DNA from 3 places in the Geobacillus sp. CCR genome. Region 1 is predicted to be linked to each of the others. Evidence: riboswitches for the same ligand, from Rfam matches in the RefSeq annotation. Region 1 holds a riboswitch; each other region holds the start of a gene.

Evidence for each region. A riboswitch is a leader RNA that binds a small molecule or an ion and turns the genes downstream of it on or off. The one in region 1 is predicted to bind cobalamin.
Region 2: linked by a shared signal. The riboswitch ahead of ACVBDQ_RS08275 ((2Fe-2S) ferredoxin domain-containing protein) and the one ahead of ACVBDQ_RS10265 (ABC transporter substrate-binding protein) in region 1 are both predicted to bind cobalamin.
Region 3: linked by a shared signal. The riboswitch ahead of ACVBDQ_RS04005 (ribonucleoside-diphosphate reductase subunit alpha) and the one ahead of ACVBDQ_RS10265 (ABC transporter substrate-binding protein) in region 1 are both predicted to bind cobalamin.

What each region holds. Positions count from the first base shown of each region.
Region 1 covers NZ_JBREBQ010000017.1:10,783-14,055, forward strand. The annotation lists gene ACVBDQ_RS10260 (FecCD family ABC transporter permease) at 1-294, opposite strand, end outside; gene ACVBDQ_RS10265 (ABC transporter substrate-binding protein) at 260-1,219, opposite strand; cobalamin riboswitch at 1,361-1,559, opposite strand; gene ACVBDQ_RS10270 (PH domain-containing protein) at 1,897-2,511, opposite strand; gene ACVBDQ_RS10275 (APC family permease) at 2,696-3,273, opposite strand, start outside.
Region 2 covers NZ_JBREBQ010000012.1:74,155-77,427, forward strand. The annotation lists gene rraA (ribonuclease E activity regulator RraA) at 1-150, shown strand, start outside; gene ACVBDQ_RS08260 (hypothetical protein) at 202-456, shown strand; gene ACVBDQ_RS08265 (retropepsin-like aspartic protease) at 446-826, shown strand; partial or broken gene ACVBDQ_RS08270 (RraA family protein) at 844-984, shown strand; cobalamin riboswitch at 1,045-1,236, shown strand; gene ACVBDQ_RS08275 ((2Fe-2S) ferredoxin domain-containing protein) at 1,418-1,792, shown strand; gene ACVBDQ_RS08280 (HoxN/HupN/NixA family nickel/cobalt transporter) at 1,795-2,502, shown strand; gene cobJ (precorrin-3B C(17)-methyltransferase) at 2,504-3,273, shown strand, end outside.
Region 3 covers NZ_JBREBQ010000005.1:30,186-33,458, forward strand. The annotation lists gene ACVBDQ_RS04005 (ribonucleoside-diphosphate reductase subunit alpha) at 1-2,010, opposite strand, end outside; cobalamin riboswitch at 2,066-2,261, opposite strand; gene ACVBDQ_RS04010 (ATP-binding cassette domain-containing protein) at 2,469-3,273, shown strand, end outside.

The DNA.
Region 1 (3,273 bases):
TTTCAGCAACCCTTGGAACGCCGCGCCAGCCAGCGCCAATGACGCCCCGACCAAAAAAGCGAGCACGACGCGCGGCAAGCGGATCGCCATCACGATCGGCACCCAATCGGCCGGAATGTCAGACGGAAGCGGCATACCAAACCATTCGGACGCAAGAATGCGAACAATAGAAGAAAAGGGAATCGACAGCGATCCTGTCGATATCCCTACGAGCAACGATAACATGGCCGCCGTGACGGCCAATATATACATCCACGTTTTACTTGAACACATCCGGGTAAACGGCTTTGGCAAGTTCCTCGACCCCTTCGACAAGGCGCGGACCCGGGCGGCTTACTAAGTCGGTGTTGACGTCATACACCCGCTTGTTTTTCACCGCCGGCACGTCTTTCCAAGCAGCGCGCGCAAACACTTGCTTCGCTCCGCCGTATGTCGTGATGATCACATCCGGCTTATAGGCCACTGCTTTTTCTTCCGTCACCATCGGCCAGCCTTCCAAGCTGCCGGCGACGTTTTTCGCTGAAATCACTTGAAGCATCTCATCCATAAACGTCCCTTTGCCGGCCGTATACAGCTGCGGCGGCGGCGACACTTCAATCCAGACGTTCGCTTGTTTGTCCGCCGGGATTTGTTTCGCTTTTTCTTGAATTTGCGCAAGCTTCTCTTTCATCTCATCAATCACTTGCTTCGCTTTGTCCGACGCCCCGGTCGCTTTGCCGATCAATTCGATGGACGCATACACATCGTCGAACGACTTCGCGTCATTCACGACAAGCACGGTGATGCCGGCGTCTTTCAATTGCTTGAGGCCATCGCGCGAGTTATGGGCGCTTGACGCGTGGGCCAAGACAAGATCCGGTTTGAGCGAAATGATTTTCTCGACGTTGAATTCCATGCCGCCGATTTTCGTTTTCGTTTTGACGTCTTCCGGGTAATTGTCAAAATCGCTGACGCCGACGATCTTATCGCCCAACCCCAACGCATAGGCGATTTCCGTATTGCTTGGGATGAGTGAGACGATCTTTTTCGGTTCCGCTTTGATCGTGACATCCTCGCCAAGCCCGTCTTTCACCGTCACCGGAAACGCCGCTTGTTCCGTTTTCGGTTCTTCTTTTTTCGCTGGCTGGGCGTTGCTATTGGCTCCACCGCTGCAGCCGACCAGCACGGCGGCCAGAAGGAAGAACACCGCCACCACCGCCGGCCATGTCCAACGTTTCATCCGTCATTCCCCCTTCAGTGATGTATGTACAATAAAAAACGCCCATTCCGCCTAAATCTGGGAATGAGCGCGAAACAGACCGCCAATGGGCACAACAATGCCCTATGCGACTGTTTCCGCGTCTCACCCCCCGAAGATTCGGAAACTGCGGCAAGCAAGGCAGGTCTACTGGCTCATGCTTCATCCTACTCTGAAGCCTTCCCGTACGGAAAACAGCGCAAGCCATCCGTCCGTACAGTGGCGATTTCATTTCGTCCGCATTGACAGTTGCGGGGACAGCTCCGGATTCCCACCGGATTCCCTATTAAGCCTTTTCGGCGCCTTGCTGCGAGTTGATTTAGTTATCGGATATGGACATTTTTATATTAAAGCAAGGCCTGGCATTTGACAACTGTGAATTTACAGTGGGCTGGCGGCAGGCGGTCATCGATCACTTTTGCGGTCAGGCAGCTCGGCTCCAGTGTCCGTGTTTTGTACGGAACGCCGCATGCGCCGTTGCATCGAGCTCCGCGATGTCAAATGCCGCCATGTTGCCTATTCATCGATTCCCACAAACCTCATCTTTTGAGTTTCTTCCGGCTGCGGAGAAACGTTCCTTTTCCATATGTCGCTAAAAAAATTAGGAAAGACGCCCCACCTCTGGCACGGCGTCTTTCCCCGATACAACCTTCATCTCGTCACTGTTGAATATATTTGTCAAACACAAACCCGAAATCCTTCACCGTATAGTTCTTTTTCGCTTCCGTCAGCCAGCAAAAAGCGTATTCATTCACGGCCTGAAAATCCGCCGACACATTGACGCCGTCGCCGCGCATGTTGGCAAACACCTTGGCCGCCAGTTCCAAACTCCGCTCAGCATAGTGGAATTTCATTTCGTTTTCATGGCAAATCTCCGCGATCGCCAGCAGCGATTTATACAAATCTTTCAATTCCTCAATATGCTTTTTATGCACATCAATCGAATAGCAGTGCGACCCGATTTTAAATTTGATTTCCGCGTCCAAGTCGACCGTCCCGGCTGTTTCGAGCGACACGTCGGAAATCGGATGCTTATAGTAATCGTAGCGGCGCAGCGTCCGTTTTTTGCTCGCAGCGCTCGTGCCGTCCAGATGAATGAGCGCGCGGTTGGTGAAGCAATACTCATCCGATTTCGATTTGATAAGAAAATAGATTTTTTCTCCATCCTCGTGCATCACATAATCATCGGCATCTACTTTGTCATAGTCTTTCGGTTGAATAACCGAGCCGATGTCGCTTAGCCCAAGCACATCGGCGGCGACTTTTCCAAACATGCTCATGTTCCCCCGGCTCCTTCCATGTTTTATCGGCGCCCGCCTATTGCGGATGAACGGTGTTTTGCCTTAACAAGGCGCCGTACTCTCATTCGTAATACGTCGCGATCGAAAAAATGTTTCATCGTCGGCAAAAAACGAAAGACCCAACGCCTTTTATGACGGCGTCAGGCCTTACAAGCAACTACAGTTCCCCGCTTAGACGGGAGTCTTTGTTCGTGAGTCGCAAAAAGACCAGATAAACGAGTCCAATCGCGATCCAAATCAATCCTAGCTTTTTGCTGAGCGGGTCCAGATTCATCCATACATAGCCGATGATAACAAAACCGATGAGCGGAAACAAGAGATGATTAATATAATCGTTACTCTTTTGTTTGCGCAAGAAATAGTTCATCACCGACACATGCAAAAAGAGGAAAGCCGTCAGGGCGCCAAAGTTGACAAGCGAAGCGAGTTTATCAATTTGTGAGGCGAACACCGTCGTGACAATGAGCGAAATCACAGCGACAAGCAATGTGCTGACGTATGGCGTTTGAAATTTCGGATGCACTTTAGCCAGCACACTGGGCAGTTTACGGTCGCGACCCATGCTGTACAAAATGCGGGAGATGGCTGCTTGGGCGACGAGCGCGTTCGCGATCCCCCACGAAAGCGCGGTGGCGACGATCGTTGTCCATTTCAGCCATGGTCCGCCTGCCAGCTCCGCAATCTGATAAAACGCCACGTCCGCGTTTTTAAACGTCGTATAATCAGGCCAAATGA
Region 2 (3,273 bases), on a different contig from region 1:
TGCCCGGTGAAAAGCAAAAAAGAGGGAAAAGGCTCACGCGACGTTGCGCTCGAGTTTGGCGGCGTCCGCTGGGAGCCAGGGGCGTACGTGTACGCTGATGCGGACGGCGTTGTCGTCGCCAACAAAGATTTGTTGGCGAAAAATGGTTGACGGCTGCGGTTGAGTCTCGTTCAATACAACGAACAGGTTGAGGCGATGGAGATGGAATGGCAGGAAGTGCGTTCATTGTATCCAAATCAATTTGTGAAATTACAAGTATTAAAGTCCCATTTAGAGGGAGATCAAGAAATCATTGAAGAGGTGGCTGTTATCGGAACGGTTTCGGACAAGGATGCAACTCGTGAGTTGCTGCAATCGAAAGGGAATCAGCTTGTTTATCATACTAGCCACAAGGAGATTGTTTTAAAAGTTCGGGGAGCGATTGGCCTGAGAGGGAAATTTCATTATGCAGATTGAATATCGTGAAGGCTTGCTGTTTGCATCGATCGAAATCGTTTATCAAGGAAGGTCTAAGTTGATTCATAATATGGTGATTGATACTGGTGCGGCGAAAACAGTGATTTCTCAAAATGCAGTAGAAGATATTCATTTGCGGGTAGAGCCGGGCGATCGTATTGTGGCTTATTACGGAATCGGTGGGAAAGAGTACGCGTTTACAAAAAAATTAGACTGTATTCAGCTAGATTCTTTCCAGCTAAGAGAGTATGAAATTGATTTTAGCGGGATGGACTATGAGGGGATTAACGGTTTGTTAGGATTGGATATATTGCTGGGCGCTGGATTTGTCTTAGACCTGGACAAGTTGGAGATGTATCGTTCTGGTTGAAATGGAACGCCCGCTCGAAATGCCAAAAAGAAGGAAAAGGCGCCCGCGACGTTGCGCTCGAGTTTGGCGGCGTCCGCTGGGAGCCAGGGGCGTACGTGTACGCTGATGCGGACGGCGTTGTCGTCGCCAACAAAGATTTGTCGGCAAAAAACGGTTGACGGCAACGCATTGGTTGTACTACGATGAAAACGGATGCTTGTTCCATGACAGCGCATATATGGCGGTAAGACAAACAAGGTGCCTAGCCCGCTTAGGGCTTGGGTGAAAAGGGAAGCTCGGTGAAAATCCGGCACGGTGCCCGCCACTGTGATGGGGAGCTTTGCGGCAACAAGTCACTGAAGGATGCTTCGGGAAGACGCCGCCAAGCGATGATCCTAAGTCAGGAGACCTGCCTTGTTTGGATCGGACGGATGCCTACGGGACTATAGGCAGACGTGCGGGAGAATGACGGCTTTAGGGGCCCTGTTTGGGCCGTTTACGGCTTTCGTATACATTTTTCTGCACCTCTGCTGTAGAGGTGCTTTTTCTTTTGTCGAAAAACCGTCCGTCTGCCGCATTTCATTCTACCATTCTAGCAAAAGGGGGGATTTGGTGGCGACGTGGGATTTGCGGGGAATGAAGCATCATGTGCTCATTTGCAACGGAGGGACGTGCCTCCGCCATGGCGGAGATGACGTGACAACCGCGGTGCGCGAGGAAATCGCCCGCCTTGGGCTTGACGACGCTGTCCATACAACAAGGACGCGCTGCAACGGACGCTGTCAAGATGCGTGTGTGATGATCGTCTACCCGGATGGCGTCTGGTACCGGTTGATGACACCGGAGAAGGCAAAAGAGGTCGTCCATCGCCATTTGCAAAACGGCGAGCCGCTTCGCGCGTGGGCGACGTATGAATACCGTGAAGACGGGTTGACCCGTCTTGGTGGGACGGAGTCGGTTATTGGCGTTCGAAAGAGGAGGACGTAATGATGGAATGGGCCAGTTATGTAATGTTAGCGATATTTCTCGGCATGCGTCATGGGATGGACAGCGACCATGTCGCGGCCATTGCGGATATGGTCGGAAGCGAGTCGCGGCGAAGACAGCAGTTGGCGCTCGGAATCATGTACGCTATTGGACACGGAGCAATCGTGTTTGTCATGGGGGTGGCGGCGCTCATGGTCGGCGCCCGGCTTTCCGAGTCGTCAGCCGCCGCCATTGAGCTCTTAGTTGGCGTTACGCTTGTGCTTCTTGGCGGGATGATGCTTTTTTCTCTTTTTCGGCGGGGTGAGGTGAAAAGCCGGTTTCAGCTCCTTTATGAGTTCGGCCATACGGTTACTCGATGGCTGCGGGGAAGGCGGGAAATGGACAGTTGCCGTTCTTTTTCGCATGTTGGTTGGGCTGGCGCCTTGATCATCGGCATCATTCATGGCATTGGCGTCGAAAGCCCGACCCAGCTAGCCATTATCACCCACGCGGTCGGAAAAGTGCGTGTGAGCGCCGCTGTCCTTCAGCTTGTGCTGTTTGTCGCCGGCTTGCTCATTGCGACGATTGCTACAGCGGCTGGATTATCGTGGGGATTTTGGAAAGCAAAGCAGCGGGAACGACTGTTTTATGTCCTTGGTGCGGTCACAGGGATTTACAGCATATGGTTAGGGATGTCGATGATAATCGAGATATGGAGAGGGGGGCTGTAAAGTGGGCGGCAAATTGCTCATTGTCGGCTTTGGCCCGGGAAGCGTCGACCATATGACGAAACGGGCTCGGGAAGCGATTGAAGAAAGCGACGTCATCATTGGCTACAAAACGTACATCGAACTTGTGCGCGATCTCATTGCTGGAAAAGAGATCATTAGCACGGGCATGACCGAAGAAGTGAGCCGCGCCCAAGCGGCGGTGAAGTGGGCCGAGCGCGGCAAAACGGTCGCCGTCATTTCAAGCGGCGACGCCGGGTTGTACGGCATGGCGGGGCTCGTGTATGAAGTGTTGATCGAAAAAGGGTGGACGAAAGCGAGTCCGATTGAAGTCGAAGTCATCCCCGGCATTTCCGCCATTCATTCGTGCGCTGCATTGCTTGGGGCGCCGATTATGCACGATGCGTGTACGATCAGCTTGAGCGACCATTTGACGCCGTGGGAGCTGATTGAAAAGCGGATTGACGCCGCGGCGGCGGCCGATTTTGTCATTGCGTTGTACAATCCGAAAAGCGGGCGGCGCACTCGGCAGATTGTGGAGGCGCAACGCATCCTGCTCCGCCATCGTGCGCCGACAACGCCCGTTGGACTCGTGAAAAGTGCGTACCGCGAACGGCAGCATATCGTTCTCACCGACTTGGCGCATATGCTGGACCATGAGATCGGCATGTTGACGACGGTGATTATCGGCAACTCAACGACATTCGTCCATGACGGCGTGATGATCACGCCGCGCGGCTACCAGCGCAAGTATCAACTAGCAGCCGCCGTCCA
Region 3 (3,273 bases), on a different contig from region 1:
CGACGTCGAGGCGTTCGGCGCCACCGCCATCACATAGCCGTTTCGCATCCCATAGCGGGCCACGTCTTGCTTCAGCCGATCCCAATCCAATTCACCGTGGCTTTCGTAGCCGCGCCGCTCAAAATAAGCGCCCGTCTGCCAATCCGATCCTGGAAACGCCGGGTAGCTCCCTTTCTCTTTGGCGAGCTCCATGCTCGCTTGAATCGCCAAATACGCGATCGTTTCATACAGCTCGTCGGCATAGCGGACCGCTTCGTCCGACTCCCAGCGAATGCCTTTTAACGCCAACAAATGATGCCAGCCAAAGGTTCCAAGCCCGACAGCGCGGTATTTTTCGTTCGTCAGGCCGGCTTGCAGCACAGGGATATTGTTTAAATCAATGACATTATCGAGCATCCGCATTTGAATCGGGATCAGCCGCGCCAAAACCCCATCGGTCACCGCCCGCGCCAAGTTGATCGACGATAAATTGCAGACGACAAAATCGCCTGGTATTTTTTCAATGATGATCATCCCGTCTTTTACATATTGCCGCTTCATCACCGTTGGGCTTTGGTTTTGCGCGATTTCCGTGCAAAGGTTGCTGCAGTAGATCATCCCGAGATGGCGATTCGGATTTTGCCGGTTCACTTCATCGCGGTAAAACATAAACGGCGTCCCCGACTCGAGCTGGCTGCGCATGATGCTTTTCATCACTTCGATCGCCGGCACTTTTTCTTTCGACAGTCTTGGTTCGTTGACACATTGCCAGTATTTCTCGCGGAAACTCCCGCACCCTTTTTCCTCATCATAAAAGTCTTCCAAGCTAAATCCCATCACCTTCCGCACTTCATGCGGATCAAACAAATACCAGTCGCCGCGCTGTTCGACTTGCTCCATGAACAAATCAGGGATGCAAACGCCGGTGAACAAATCATGCGTCCGCAGCCGTTCGTCACCGTTGTTGAGCCGCGCATCGAGAAACGCAAAAATGTCTTTATGCCACACATCCAAATAGACGGAAATGGCTCCCTTTCGCTGTCCTAACTGATCGACGCTCACCGCTGTATTGTTCAGCTGCTTCATCCACGGGATGACGCCGGAGGAGACCCCTTTGAATCCTTTGATGTCGCTGCCGCGCGACCGGATTTTGCCTAAATAGACGCCGATGCCGCCGCCCGATTTCGATAAATTGGCGATGTCGGTGTTGCTGTCGTAAATCCCTTGCAAGCTGTCATCGACCGTGTCGACAAAGCAGCTCGACAGCTGGCCGTATGACTTTCCGGCATTGGCAAGCGTCGGCGTCGCCACGGTCATGTATAAGTTGCTTAACGCCCAATACGCTTCCTTCACGAGCTCAAGGCGCCGCTTGGGTGGTTCATTCACCATTAGCGTCATGGCGATGACCAAAAACCGCTCCTGCGGCAATTCATACAGCCGCCGCTCATAATCGCGGGCCAAATACCGATCAGCGAGCGTGCGCAGCCCAATGTACGTAAACAGCTTGTCCTTCTCCGGATCAAGAAACGCGCCGATGGCGTCGACTTCTTCTTTCGTATAACGCTCAAGCAAGAACGGGCTGTACACCCCTTGTTCCGTCAGCGCAACAAGCAGCGAGTAGAAATCGCCATACCGCTCGCGTTCATCGTACCCGCGCTGCCGCGCCGCTTCACGGTACAATTGCCGCAAATACAGCCGGGCGCACACAAATGTCCAGTCCGGCTCATCTTCATCAATGTAAGAAAGTCCTTCCAAAATAGCCGTTTGGTGCAGCTGTTCTACCGTGACGGACTCCTTTCGACTGAGAAGCTGCCAAACACGCTCGACGTATTCATCAAGCGACAGACGGCCGAATCCAGCGGCGGCTTGCCCAATCAGCGACGCAAACTCTTCACGTGAAAAAGAAACCGGCTTCCCTTGGTCATCGATGATGATCATTTTCGTCAATGCGGTCATTCGTTTCCCCACTCCTTCAATAAAAAATCCGCTCGGGCAGGCGAGCGGATGAAACGACAGACGGAAAAAAGGCATACGAAACCCTTTTTCTTTTCCCCTATCGTTTCATCTTCTCACACCCCGAAGAACATGAAACGTTCCAAGCAAGGCAGGTCTCCTGACTCGTGCATCGTCCTACTTTGGGGCCTTCCCAGCGGCGCGCCGAATGGCTCTTGCCGCCAGTGGCCATCCCATTTCGTCCGCACATACAGTTGCGGGGGCAGTTCCGGATTCACACCGGATTCCCTATTAAGTCCTGATGGACACCATTGCTTGGCGCAACGATATATAGTTGTTTAAAAAATAGAACAAAACAATATATAGTAGATGATCATCCTGATGGAACAAGCATATACCAAAACCGGGAGAATTGCAAGAGTGGGCGAATCAAATTTTCTCTTCCTCAAAAAATCATTCCGTTGTTCACATTCTGTTCATAAAAGCATGCTACAATTCACCATGTACGAGAATCATACGAAGGAGGGGGACACAAAATGGGATACAGACCCCAAATCTCACCCGCCCATCAAGAGTGGGCAGTGGAAACACACGAATTGGTGAAAACCTTTGGCGACCACCGGGCCGTGGACGGTCTCAATTTGCGTGTGCGCGCGGGCACCATCTATGGTGTGCTGGGCCCCAATGGAGCCGGCAAGACAACGACAATCCGAATGTTAGCGACGTTATTGCGCCCGGACGCCGGTTCCGCCCAAATTTTTGGGTACGACGTCGTCAAACAACCGCAAGTCGTCCGGCAATTGATTGGTGTCACCGGTCAATACGCCTCTGTTGACGAAACGCTCAGCGCAACAGAGAATCTAATGATCTTTTCTAGGCTTCTGGGACTGAGCCGAACAGAAGCAAGGCGAAAAACAAGCGAATTATTGGAGGAATTTGGTTTGACAGAAGCAGCCAAGCGCCCATTGAAACATTTCTCTGGCGGTATGCGCCGGCGTCTGGATCTCGCCGCCAGCCTCATTGCCCAGCCGCCGCTCATTTTTCTTGACGAACCGACCACCGGACTCGACCCGCGCACGCGCAATCAAATGTGGGAAACGATCCGGCGCTTGGTGAATATGGGAACAACGGTGCTGCTGACAACCCAATATTTACAAGAAGCGGACGAATTGGCAGACCGCATCGCCGTAATTGATCACGGCCGAGTCGTCGCTGAAGGGACACCCGATGAACTCAAGGCGTCCATCGGTCAATCGTCATTGCAAGTCAAGCTGCAACATCCTGGAGAGATCGAAACGGCCAAGCGCATCATTGAGCGCGTTCTCCATGTTCGGCCGACGG